2 linked regions of the Polyangium mundeleinium genome follow. The protein of the gene in region 1 binds, or shares a complex with, the protein of each later gene. Links are inferred from orthologs where the notes say so. Each region holds a gene or a part of one and is shown on either strand. Other genes may lie near its edges. The genes, in order: secA and secY.

Region 1 (6,350 bases):
CGTCGAGTTGGCGGGGGTTTGGGGCGCAGCTCCGTTTACGGAGCGGAATCCCCAATCGACAAATTCGAGATCTGGTGGAGCAGGACCGCCTGCTCGACCACGCCCGGCGCGACGTGCTCGCCCTCGGGCCCGACCGCTCGGCGCAGCGTCGCGAGCTCCTGGTGGGCCGCGAGCAGGGCTTGCTCCAGCTCGACCGCGACGGCCGCCGGTTCTCCCTCTCCGCGCTCGGCGGACGCGAGGGCGAGCTCGAGCTGCGCGATCCGCCACTCCGCAGCCTTGAGATCGGCCTCGGAGCGGGCCGCGCGGGCGGCGAGCGTGTCGAGCTGCGTCTTCATCGTCTCGGCGTCGTCGACGGGCGTTGCGTCGGCGGTCTCCACAGGAGCCGCTTCGACTGCTGATGCATGACCGACGAGCGGCGACGGGGGCACGGGCGCACCGTTCTGCGGTGTGGCCGCCGGAGGAGCGGCCTCGCCCGCAGGGGCCACGGCGGCGCCGCGGAGCGTTTCGAGCTCCTCGACGAGCTCCTTGCCCACCCGCAGGCCTTCGCGCAGCTCTGCTTCGAGCACCGTGATGCGAAGGCCGCGCGCCCGGAGCTGCGCTTCGAGCGCGTCGATCTCCGGCGCGAGCGACTCGCTCGCGGCGCGCTCGGCGAGGAGCGAGGCCGTTTGCTTTTCGAGCGTCTGCGTCTTCTCGGCCAGGTGAAGCCGCTCGGCCGTCGTGGCCGCGAGCGTCTCGGCGAGCTCGTCGGCGCGGCGCACGGAAGCTTGCCGCGTGGCCTCCGACCGTTCGAGCGCGGCTTCGAGCTGGGTGACGCGCGAGAGCAGGCCGGGATCCGGCTCCCGCGCGGCGGCTTCCTGAGCGGCGAGCCGGAGCTCGAGTTCGGCGACGCGAGCGCGCAGCCCGGCCCGATCGTTCGAGAGTTCCTCGAGGCCCACGCCTGCCGCGCTGAGCTCGCCTTCGAGCTCCAGGGCCCGCGAGCGTGTCGCGGAGAGCTCGGCCGTGAGCTGATCGATGCGCTCCTTCGCGCCCGGGATCTCCGGCCGGCCGCGGGCGAGCCCGAGCTCCACCTCGGCCTTCGTGCGGGACTTCTTCTCGTCGTCGAGCTGCTTCGCGAGCTTGGTCGCGCGGTCGCGCTGGCGGCGCAGCTCCTCGTCGAGGTCGCGGATCTGGTGCGTCAGCCGCTCGGCGCGCACGTGCGTGTCGCCCGCGCGTGTGTCCACGTCGCGCAGCCGTTCGAGCTTTGCTTCGAGCTCGACCACGCGCGCCGCGGTCGCCAAGGCGGCAGCCGCGCGCTCCTCGGCGGACTTTTCGTCCGTGCGCCTTCGCTCGTCGTGCGCGGCGAGCGCGGCTTCAAGCTCCTTCACGCGGCCGGTATCTGCGGCCTTCCCGCCCGCCGTCCCGATCGCGTCGCGCACCTCGGACAGCGAGAGCTCCACGACCACGAACGCGTCGACGGAGACCTTGCGTTCGCTGGCGATCGCGATGAAGTGCTCGGGCTCCTCGGTCGCCTTGAGCAACGACGTGTCGACGCTGACCTCGAGATCCGGACCGGCGGCGAAGTCCGCCACCGTGTACCCGACGAACGGCGCTTGCCCGAGCATGCGCACGACGGGGAACTGGAGCGAGACGAGGTCGTAGAGCGCGTAATACCCGGGCGGCGACGTGTCCTTGCCGCGGGGCGCGGGGAGCGCGAGCAGCCGTCGTGACGCGTCTGGGTTGGGCGAGGCGATCACGGCGATGCCGGCCGTGCCGACGAGCTTTCGTGCTCTGCGGAGCACGTCGGACGGGTCGGCGAAGATCGACAGGTCCGGCAGAACGACCACGTCGAAGGCCCCGTCGCGCACGCCGAGGTCCCCTGCGAGCACTGCGTGCATCACGTGCCGGTCGCGATCCTGCGCGGTGCGCGCGAAGGCCTCGGCCGCGCGCGCTGCATCGGGATCGTAGGCGTGGACGAGCCTCGCGCCGCGCTCGACGAGCTTCTCGGCGAGCTCCAGGGTCGCGTCACCGAGCACGGCGACGCGACGCGCGCGGACGAGGCGCTCGAGGTAGGCCCCGAGCACCATCGACGGGTGGACCGGCCTTTGTGACGCAGCGGTGCTCATACCGACGCTTCGTCCTCCAGCTCGGAGCCGTGGCACTGCATGAAGGGCTTCCCGCTACCGCAGGGGCACTCCTGCTCGGCCGCGACGATCGGCTCTTGCGGGGGCGGCTCTTCGGAGGCGCCGGGCGGCAGCTCCTCCTCGTGGTGGGCCACGGCGTGGTCGAGCTGCTCCTGGTGGCGTGCGAGGTCTCGCTCCTCGATCGCCTGCTCCTCCTCCTCGCGACGCACCTTCATCGCGAAGACCTTGGTCATCACGTTCGACTGCACGCGCGCGACCATGGTCACGAAGAGGTTGTAGCCTTCCTTCTTGTACTCCTGCTTCGGGTCCTTCTGGCCGTAGCCGCGCAGGCCGATGCCGTCGCGCAGATGGTCCATGTCGGTCAGGTGATCGACCCAGGACTTGTCGAGCTCTTCCAGGTACACGTGCCGGAAGATCCGCAGGAGCAGCTCCGTCCCGATCTCCTTCTCGCGGGCCTCGAAGGCCTTCTCGCCGCGGTTGAAGAGGTCCTCGGCGAGGGCCTGCTGCTCGGCGTGCTCGGCGATGTCGTCGGGCAGCTCGATCCCGAAGTGCTCGCGGAAGCCCTGGAAGATCCCGCCCCAGTCCCAGTCCTCCGGCGGCTTGCGGGGCGGGCAGTTCTCCTCGACCATCGCGCCGATGATGCGGTCCATCAGGTCGAGGAAGCGCTCGCGTTGCTCGGTGAGCGCGCGCGGGACGATGTCGACGCACTCGTCGTAGATCTCGACGCCCGCGTCCTCGCGACCCTCGAAGTCGATCTTCACGCCGTAGCGCGTGTAGAGCTCCTTCTGCAGATTGTCGGCCTCGACGAACTTCTCGACCTTCTCGAAGTCCTTGCGCGTCAGCGTGCGCGGGTTGCCGTCCTTGTCGCGCGGCGAGATCGGGTCGGCCGCGAACATGCCGAGCAGGTAGCCGACGTCGGGCACCACGTCCTCGACGAGCCGCTTGAGCGGCTTGATCGCGCGCTTCTCGCCCGTCGCCTTGCCCTCCTCGTCGACGATGTCGGGCGAGTAGCGCCCGACGAGCAGCTGCTGACGGATGTCGTAGATCGTCTTGCGCTGCGCATTCATCACGTCGTCGTACTCGAGCAGGTTCTTGCGGATGTCGAAGTTGCGCTCTTCGACCTTCTTCTGCGCGTTCTCGACGCTCTTCGTGACCCAGGGGTGCTCGATGGGCTCGTCGTCGGGCATGCCCATCTTCTCCATGAGGTTCTTCACGCGGTCGCCCGCGAAGATCCGCATGAGGTCGTCCTCGAGCGACAGGTAGAAGCGCGACAAACCGGGGTCGCCCTGGCGGCCGGCGCGGCCGCGGAGCTGGTTGTCGATGCGCCGCGACTCATGTCGCTCCGTGCCGATGATGAAGAGCCCGCCGGCCTCGCGCACCTCGGCGCCTTCGGCCTCGCACTCCTTGCGGATCTGATCGGTGAGCTCCTCGAAGGCCTCGGGCTCGGCCTCGGGCAGGCGGTTCTGCTCCTTGAAGCGCAGCTTCGCGAGCATCTCGGGGTTGCCGCCGAGGAGGATGTCGGTGCCGCGGCCGGCCATGTTCGTGCTGACCGTGATCGCGCCTTTGCGACCCGCCTGCGCGACGACGTACGCCTCGTTCTCGTGCTGCTTCGCGTTCAGCACGCTGTGCTTGATCCCCTTCTTCGAGAGGATCTTCGCGATCGCGGCGCTCTTCTCGACGCTCGTCGTGCCGACCAGGATCGGCTGGCCCTTCTCGTTCTTCTCGATGATCTCTTTGACGACGGCGGTGAACTTCTCGCGCTCGGTCTTGTAGACGACGTCCTCTTCGTCCTTGCGGATGATGTTCTTGTTCGTCGGGATGATGATGACGTCGAGCTTGTACGTGCTGTGGAACTCCGAGGCCTCGGTGTCCGCCGTACCCGTCATGCCGGAGAGCTTCTTGTAGATGCGGAAGAGGTTCTGGAACGTGATCGTCGCCATCGTGCGGCTCTCCTCCTGGATCCGCACGTTCTCCTTGGCTTCGACGGCCTGGTGCAGGCCGTCCGACCACCTGCGGCCTGCGAGCACGCGGCCGGTGAACTCGTCGACGATGAGGACCTTGCCGTCCTTGACCAGGTAGTTGACGTCGCGCTTGTAGAGCGAGTGCGCGCGCAGGCACTGGTTCAGGATGTGCAGCGTCTCCAGGTTGACCGGGTCGTAGAGGTTCTTGCTCTTCAGGACCCCGATCGCTTCGAGCAGCTTCTCGGCGAGCTCCACGCCATCGTCAGTGAGGGTGACGGAGTGGCCCTTCTCGTCGACGTTGTAGTGCTCCTCGTTGCGGAGGCGCGGGATGATGTCGTTGATGACGCGGTACTTGTCGCTCGACCGTTCGCCCTGGCCGCTGATGATGAGCGGCGTGCGGGCCTCGTCGATGAGGATCGAGTCGACCTCGTCGACGATCGCGTAGTTCAGCGGGCGCTGGTGGTAGTCGAGCGCCGAGAACTTCATGTTGTCGCGGAGGTAGTCGAAGCCGAACTCGTTGTTCTGGCCGTAGGTGATGTCGCAGCGGTAGGCGTTCCGCTTGTCGGCGTCGTTCTGCTGGTTGACGACGACGCCCGTGCTCAGGCCGAGGGCGCTGTAGAGCTTACCCATCCACTCGGCGTCGCGCTTGGCGAGGTAGTCGTTCACGGTGATGACGTGGACGCCTTTGCCTTCGAGCGCGTTGAGGTAGCAGGGCAGGGTGGCGACGAGCGTCTTGCCTTCGCCGGTGCGCATCTCGGCAATCGAGCCCTGGTGGAGCACCATGCCGCCGATGAGCTGCACGTCGTAGTGCCGCATGCGCAGCACGCGCCGGGAGGCTTCGCGGCAGACGGCGAAGGCTGGGATGAGGATGTCGTCGAGCTTCGCGCCGTTGTCGAGCTTGGTCTTGAACTCGGCCGTCTTGGCCTGGAGCTCGGCGTCCGAGAGCTTTTTCAGGTCCTTCTCGAGGGCCCCGATGGCCTCGACCTTCGGTCGCATGCGGCGGACGGCACGGTCGTGCGAGGTGCCGAAGATCTTCTTCATCGCCCAGGTGAGCATCGTCTTTCGCTTTCGCCTTGGCTCCGGGGCTCGTCGTCCCGGTCGGATCGTGCGGTGCGTGGGGGTGGCGCGGAGCCTGCCGAACGTAGTCCCTACGGCAAGCGGGCGCAAATCCCTCGCGGGAGGGGGTCCCGCGGGGTAGGGCCTGAACACGCCCCCCCAAGATGGGGCCTGAACACGTACCGGTTCGAGGCGCTTCCCGCAACGGAGCGAAGCGGAGGGGAGCGTGCGAAGGGGTGGGGGGCCGCGGAAGGCCCGGCGATTTTCCGTATCGCGAAAAATCGCTTCAGGGTCGACCGGAGCCCCCCTGGGTGGTGCACGAGGAGGGAGTCGAACCCTCAATCCTTGCGGCGCCGGAACCTAAACCCGGTGCGTATGCCAGTTCCGCCACTCGTGCGCGGGGACCGGCACTCTAGCAGCATGTGGCCGAACTGCGCATTCTTCCGGCGAACGGCGGGATTTTCAGGTTCAGGGCGCCACGCAGAGGCGTGGAAAGGCGTCAGCGGGCGATGAACACGCCGCGCAGGTCTTCGGTCTGGGCGATCGGCGTGTCGTCTTTGATCGACGTCGCGCGGAACTGGTAGATCATGCCCGGGATCAGCGCTTCGCCGCCGTACGCGACGCTGACCGTCTTCGAGCCGCTCACGCTCGGCACCGCCAGGTCTTCCCATACCTTCACGCCGAACGCGTCGAACACGCGCACCTCGTACCTGTCCTCGCTCGAGTCGTCGGCCCAGACGAACGTCGGCGTGCCCGTCACCTCTTCGAGCCCGTCCTTGCCGGGCGACTCGGTGGCGAGCGAGCCCGTCACCTTGAAGCTTTCCGCGAGCGTGATGTTCTGGCCGGCGACCTCGATGTGGACGATCTGCGTCCCGCCGATGGACGTGTCCGGGTCCCGGACGAGCCCGTCGTTCTCGAAGGCCGCGAGCACGACGTACTTCCCGTCGGGCACGCCCTTGAACAGGAAGTCACCCGTCACGCCACCCGCGCGCAGCCCCTTCGGCACCTCGCCGCGGGCCACATCCTCGACGAACGTGTCCTCCAGCGCGAGCACCACGCTCGTCGTGCTGAAGCCGTTGCTGTTCACGATCGAGAGCTTCCCCGAGATTTCCGCCGTCGCCGCGCTCGTGATGTGCAGCTCGACGTTGCCCGTCTCCTTGCCCGCCTCGACGGCCACCGTCTTCGGGCTGATTTGCAGGCCTGCGGCATAGGC
Region 2 (5,736 bases), 1.3 Mb from region 1 along the record:
CGGGCAAAATCTTGATGTAGTACTGACGCATCCGGCCGCTGATGGTCGCGAGCACCCCGAGACCATTGTCGGCCTTCACTCGAAACATCGCGTTCGGAAGAGCCTCCTGAACGACACCATCGAACTCGAGCTTGTCGCCCTTCGGTTCTTTCGCGGGTTTCGAGCTTTGGTTCGATCGCCTCATGACTCTTCCGACTGCGCTCGGCCAAGGGCCCCGAGCACCCTTGCCGTGACCTCCTCAGGTTTGCCGACACCGTCGACACGCCGGAGGAGACCTTTTGCTTCGTAGTAGGGCAAGAGCGCCGCCGTCATCGCCTCGTACGCATCGAGACGCTTTCCGACGGCCTCCTGCCGATCGTCCGCCCGATGCTCTAGCTCGGCATCCGGGGGCGGCGGATTATAAACGAGATGGTAGATCTGTCCAGACCTTTTGTCGGTCCGACGGTGGATCAAGCGCTCCTCCAGGAGAGATCGCGCCACATCCAGCTGCAAAACAGCATCGATCGTGAGGCTCCGACCCGCAAGCAGACGCTCGAGCGCCTCGGCCTGGGGCACCGTCCGTGGAAAACCGTCCAGCAAGAAACCCTTCTTGCAGTCCGCGTCGTCGATGCGCTTGTCGATGAGCTCGATCATCGCCTCATCCGGAACGAGGCCACCGGCGTCCATGATCGCGCGGTAACGAGGATCGAGCGTGCCGGCCGCCTTGGCCGCGCGAAGCATGTCCCCCGTCGAGATCTGCGGGATCCCAAACTTGCCGCAGAGCACCTTCGCCTGCGTGCCTTTGCCCGAACCGGGCGGACCAACCAAGATCGCGATCATCCGAAGATCCCCCTTCTCATCCCTCGGGGAGGCGCCGCGCACGAATGCGGCTCGCCCCAGGGCCGGTGAGCCCTTCGTAGCTGCGCGTGATGAGCTGCGCCTCGATCTGGTTGACCGTATCCAGCGCAACACCCACAACAATCATCAAGGACGTCCCGCCAAACGTGATCTGCACGCGTAGGAGGTCACCGACCACCGACGGCAAGACACACACAGCAGCGACGTACATCGCCCCGCCAAACGTGATGCGGTTCATCACGCCTTGGATGTAGTCCGCCGTCTGCTTGCCAGGGCGGATCCCGGGGATGTTCGCCTGCTGCTTCTTGAGGTTCTCCGCCACGTCGACCGGTTGAAACGTGACGCTCGTGTAGAAGTAGCAGAAGAACACGATCAAGAGCGCGTAGCCGGTGTTGAACACCCAGCCGCCGCCGCTGATGATCGATTGAAGCTTGTCCGCGCCCGGCACGTTCATGTTCGCCAGCGTCGCGGGGAACATGAGCAGCGAGGAGGCGAAGATCGGCGGGATCGTGCCCGCCGTGTTCACCTTGAGCGGCAGGTGCGCGTTCTGCGCGCCGTACACGCGCCGCCCCACCTGCCGACGCGAGTACACGATCGGGATCTGCCGGCGCCCGTTCTCGAAGAACGCGATCACCGCGATCGCCGCCACGACGAACGCACCCACCGCCGAGATCGTGAGCGGCTGGATGTTGCCCGCGTTCGTCGCGAGATAACTCCCCACCCAGCCCGGCACGCCCGTCACGATGCCCGCGAAGATCAGAAGCGAGATGCCGTTGCCGATCCCGCGCTCCGTGATCTGCTCGCCGATCCACATGAGGAACGCCGTTCCCGTGGTCAGCGTGATCATCGTCATGAGCTGAAAGCCGAGACCCGGGTGCGTGACGATGCCCGCGCCCGAGTCCGAGGCCGACCAGCCCTCGACGAGCTTGGCGCTGCCGTACGCCTGGAAGAGCGACAGCGCGACCGTGCCGTAGCGCGTGTACTGGTCGATCTTGCGGCGCCCCTGCTCTCCCTCTTTGCGCAGCTCGTCGATGGGCTTGTAGACCATGCCCATCAACTGGATGATGATCGATGCCGAGATGTACGGCATGATCCCGAGCGCAAAGAGGGAGAAGTTCTCCAGCGCGCCACCGGAGAACATGTTGAAGAAATTCAGCAGCCCGCCTGACTGCTTCGCCATGTACTTCGACATGGCGGCGCGGTCGACGCCGGGGACCGTGACGAAGACCCCGATGCGGTACACGGCCAGCATCACGAGGGTGAAGATCACCCTGCGCCGGAGCTCCGGGACCTTGTGGAAGTTCGCAATTCCCGCGAGTGTGGCCATGGTACGTCGGTGTGCTGCCTTGGGGGGGCTCGAGCCGAAAGGACGTTAGGCTTGCGCCGAAGCCTTGCCGGGCGCAAGCACGATCGCCTTGCCGCCCGCCGCCTCGATCTTGGCAATGGCGCTCTTCGAGAACCGGTGCGCCGTCACGGTGAGCTTCTTCGTGAGCTCGCCGTCGCCGAGCACCTTGATGAGGTCGTAACGACCCTGGAGTAGGCGCTTGCCCTCCAGCGCTTCCTGGTTCACGTCCGCGCCGGCCTCGAAGATCTCGAGGTCGCCGACGTTCACGTTCGCGACGATCGCCGCGAGCGGGTTCCGGAAGCCACGCTTCGGGAGGCGACGCTGAATCGGGGTCTGGCCGCCCTGGAAGTGCTTCTTGCCGATGTTGCCCGTCGACCGGGCTTTCTGGCCCTTCTGGCCACGGCCAGCGGTCTTGCCGAGGCCGGAGCCCACGCCGCGGCCGACGCGGGTCTCCTTCTTGTTGGCGCCTTCCGGGGCCTGAAGCTTCGAGAGGATGTCCATGCTGCTACGCCTTCTTACTTCGACGCCTGCGCGCCGTTGCCGTCGACTTCCTCGACCGAAACGAGGTGGAGCACCTTCTTGACCATGCCACGGAACGAGGGCGTGTTTTCCACGAGCACCTCATTGCCCGGCTTGCGGAGGCCGAGGCCCCGCAAAACCTTGCGCGTGTGCTCCGTTTGGTTCGTCAAGCTGCCCGTCTGCCGCACGCGGAGATGGCTCTTCACGGCGTACCTCCTTCACCCCCCTCACGCGGGTTGCGTGCCGGGGGCATCTGGCTCGCGCGACGACGGTTCGTCGCGCCGCCCGTCGCGCTGCCACCCTTGCGCTGCCAACCCACGTCGTCCGCCTGCATCGAGCGCCGGCCCGCGACCTGCTCCACGCTCTTCAGCGCCTTGAGCGCCGCCACCGTCGCGTGAACGACGTTGTGCGGGTTGCTCGTGCCGAGCGACTTCGAGAGAACGTCGTGGATGCCCGCGGACTCGACGACCGCGCGCACCGCGCCGCCCGCGATGACGCCCGTTCCAGGGCTCGCCGGCTTCAACAGCACCTTGCCCGCGCCGACATGCCCGAACGCGTCGTGCGGGATCGTCGCCCCGTCGAGCGGGATGCGGAAGATGTTCTTGCGGGCCTGGTCGTTGCCCTTCCGGATCGCCTCCGGAACCTCGTTGGCCTTGCCCAGGCCGACGCCCACATGTCCCGACTCGTCGCCCACAACAACGAGCGCCGAGAAGCTGAAGCGCCGCCCGCCCTTCACGACCTTGGCGACGCGGTTGATGTGGATCACCCGCTCCTTGAGCTTTTCTTCGTCGACCTGATCGAACGCCATACCGTGCCTTCTTCGTCGTCCGTGAAGTCTTCGCTATCGCCCGAGACGTTTTGCCCGAGGCCCTCGCGGGCCCGGCGCCTTCGGGGCTAGAACTCGAGCCCCGCCTCCCGCGCGGCTTGAGCGAGGGCGCTCACGCGCCCGTGATAGAGGTAGCCGTTCCGATCGAACACGACACGGTCGATCTTCTTCGACTTGCAGATCTTGGCGATGAGCGCCCCGACCTTCTTGGCCGCGTCGACCTTGTTGTCGTTGTCGAGCGTGCCCTTCAGGTCCTTCGACAGCGTCGACGCGTGCGCGACGGTCTGACCCGTCGTGTCGTCGATCACCTGCGCGTAGATGTGCTTCGCGCTGCGGAAGACGGTGAGGCGCGGGCGAGCGGGCGAGCCGTTCACCTTCTTGCGAATACGGAGCTTGCGGCGCTCCCGTCCGACGATCTTCATAGCCATGGTCGTAACCCCGTACCTGTAGGGGCGACACGAGGTCGCCCCGCTCGGTTACTTCTTGCCGCCCTTACCGCCAGCCTTGCCGGCCTTCTCGCGAACGCGCTCGCCACGATAACGAACGCCTTTGCCACCGTAGGGCTCCGGCGGGCGGAAGCCGCGGATCGTCGCAGCCGTCTGCCCGATGAGCTCCTTGTCGGCGCCCGTCAGAACGAGGACCGTGCCCTTCGAATCCGCCGGGATCGTCGCCGTGAGGCCCTTCGGCACGTTGAACACGACCGGGTGCGAATACCCGAGCGCGAACGTGAGCGTCGTGCCCTTCAGGTCGACACGGTAACCGGTGCCCTTCAGCTCGAGCACACGCTCGTAGCCGTCGGCCGCGCCCTTCACCATGCTGGCGAGCAGCGCCCGCACGAGCCCCTGCAGCCGCGAGCCATCACGCCCGGGGGCCGTCGAGGTTACGTGCAGCTTCGCGCCCTCGACCTTCACGTCGACCGTCGAAGGCAGCTCGCGAGCGAGCTGGCCCTTGGCGCCCTTGATCTCGACCTTGCGCCCCTGCATCGACACGGTGACGCCCTTGGGGACGTCCACCGGTCGCTTGCCGACGCGCGAGGTCTTGGAGGCCTCGCCATTTTGCGTCGTAGCCGTCTGCATCACCACACCTCGCAGATGAGCTCGCCTCCGAGCTTGTTTTTGCGGGCGTCGCGGTCGCTCATCAGGCCGTGCGAGGTGCTCAGGATCGAGATCCCGAGCCCGGAGAGCACGCGGGGGATGCGGTCGTGCTTGACGTACACGCGTCGCCCCGGACGGCTTACCCGACGGATTCCGTCGAGCGCGCTCGAGCGATCACGCCCGTACTTCAGCACGATCGTGAGCTTCGCAGGGTTGCCATCGCTCGGCCGCACGTCCGCGATGTACCCCTCGGACTTGAGGATCTCGGCAACGGCCTGCTTCATTTTGCTTGCAGGAACCTCGGTCCGATCGTGCCGCGCGAGGGCGGCGTTCCGGATCCGGGTCAGCATGTCGGCGACAGGATCGGTCATCATGGCATCACCAGCTCGCCTTGATCACGCCCGGCAGCTCGCCTCGGAGCGCGAACGTACGAAGACAGATGCGGCAGAGCTCGAAATCGCGGTAGTAAGCCCGCGAACGGCCGCACACCTTGCAACGGTTCCGGTGCCGCACGGCGAACTTGGGCGGCCGGTTCAGCTTGGCGAATTCTTTTGCACGGGCCATCGAACGTTCCTCAATGCCTGAACGGGATCCCAAGCTCCGTGAGAAGTTGGCGTCCTTGGGCTTTTCGCCCTTGCCCTTGCCCTTTTCTTCCTTCTTGTCCGCCATGGCTCAGCCTGCCGCGATCACGGCGCCGCTCTTCGCGGTGCGCTGCTTCTTGCCATCGACGACCGTAGACTTCACCCGCGTGGGCTTGCCCGTCGTCGGATCCACCGGCATCACTTTGGAGGCATAAAGCGGCGCCTCCTTCGTGATCTTGCCGCCTTGCTGGTTGCGCGGCGTCGGGCGCTGGTGACGCGTCACCACGTTGATCCCCTCGACGACGACCTTGTCGTCGTCCGCGAGGACCTTCGTCACGCGACCCTGCTTGCCCTTGTCCTTGCCGCTGATGACCTGCACGAGGTCACCGACTCGGAGCCGTCGCATCAGAGCACCTCCGGCGCGAGCGAGATGATCTTCATGAACTTCTTTGCGCGGAGCTCGCGAGCCACCGGCCCGAAGATACGGGTCCCGATCGGCTCCTTCTCCTTGTTGATGAGCACCGCGCTGTTGGT

What was found.
Region 2: the proteins of secA (region 1) and secY are in contact, whole or in part, in a crystal structure (PDB 3DIN), measured with the Thermotoga maritima proteins. The link is inferred for Polyangium mundeleinium from one-to-one orthologs. Residues at the interface, in WP_004082002.1 of Thermotoga maritima: Glu261, Ala262, Arg263, Lys300, Ala301, Arg302, Thr303, Ile304, Ile305, Leu323, Tyr324, Asp325, Pro326, Val329, Ser330, Tyr333, Ile336, Lys340, Phe345, Val349, Glu363, Phe364, Tyr374, Ser375, Gly376, Gly377, Glu393, Ile395, Thr482, Ser483; in WP_004081795.1 of Thermotoga maritima: Glu108, Gly109, Glu110, Glu111, Ala236, Glu237, Arg238, Arg239, Ile240, Thr241, Ile242, Gln243, Tyr244, Ala245, Arg246, Arg247, Val248, Thr249, Gly250, Arg251, Arg252, Val253, Tyr254, Gly256, Ala257, Ser258, Thr259, Tyr260, Leu261, Pro262.

The regions. Positions count from the first base shown.
Region 1 is NZ_JAQNDO010000001.1:11,677,815-11,684,164, reverse strand. Bases 1,899-5,477 are described here. They hold secA (preprotein translocase subunit SecA), read right to left. Parts: upstream 5,138-5,477; coding sequence 2,099-5,137; downstream 1,899-2,098. Other genes in these bases: POL67_RS46040 (hypothetical protein), read right to left, coding at 1,899-2,102. Also shown: more of POL67_RS46040, read right to left, coding at 36-1,898; POL67_RS46025 (hypothetical protein), read right to left, coding at 5,637-6,350. UniProt on the Escherichia coli protein: Required for protein export, interacts with the SecYEG preprotein conducting channel.
Region 2 is NZ_JAQNDO010000001.1:12,942,392-12,948,127, forward strand. What follows is about bases 1-2,965. They hold secY (preprotein translocase subunit SecY), read right to left. Parts: upstream 2,165-2,965; coding sequence 836-2,164; downstream 1-835. Other genes in these bases: infA (translation initiation factor IF-1), read right to left, coding at 1-184; POL67_RS51250 (adenylate kinase), read right to left, coding at 181-819; rplO (50S ribosomal protein L15), read right to left, coding at 2,210-2,683; rpmD (50S ribosomal protein L30), read right to left, coding at 2,698-2,907; rpsE (30S ribosomal protein S5), read right to left, coding at 2,904-2,965. In the rest of the region: more of rpsE, read right to left, coding at 2,966-3,509; rplR (50S ribosomal protein L18), read right to left, coding at 3,596-3,955; rplF (50S ribosomal protein L6), read right to left, coding at 4,004-4,603; rpsH (30S ribosomal protein S8), read right to left, coding at 4,603-4,995; POL67_RS54595 (type Z 30S ribosomal protein S14), read right to left, coding at 5,000-5,290; rplX (50S ribosomal protein L24), read right to left, coding at 5,294-5,608; rplN (50S ribosomal protein L14), read right to left, coding at 5,608-5,736. UniProt on the Escherichia coli protein: The central subunit of the protein translocation channel SecYEG. Consists of two halves formed by TMs 1-5 and 6-10.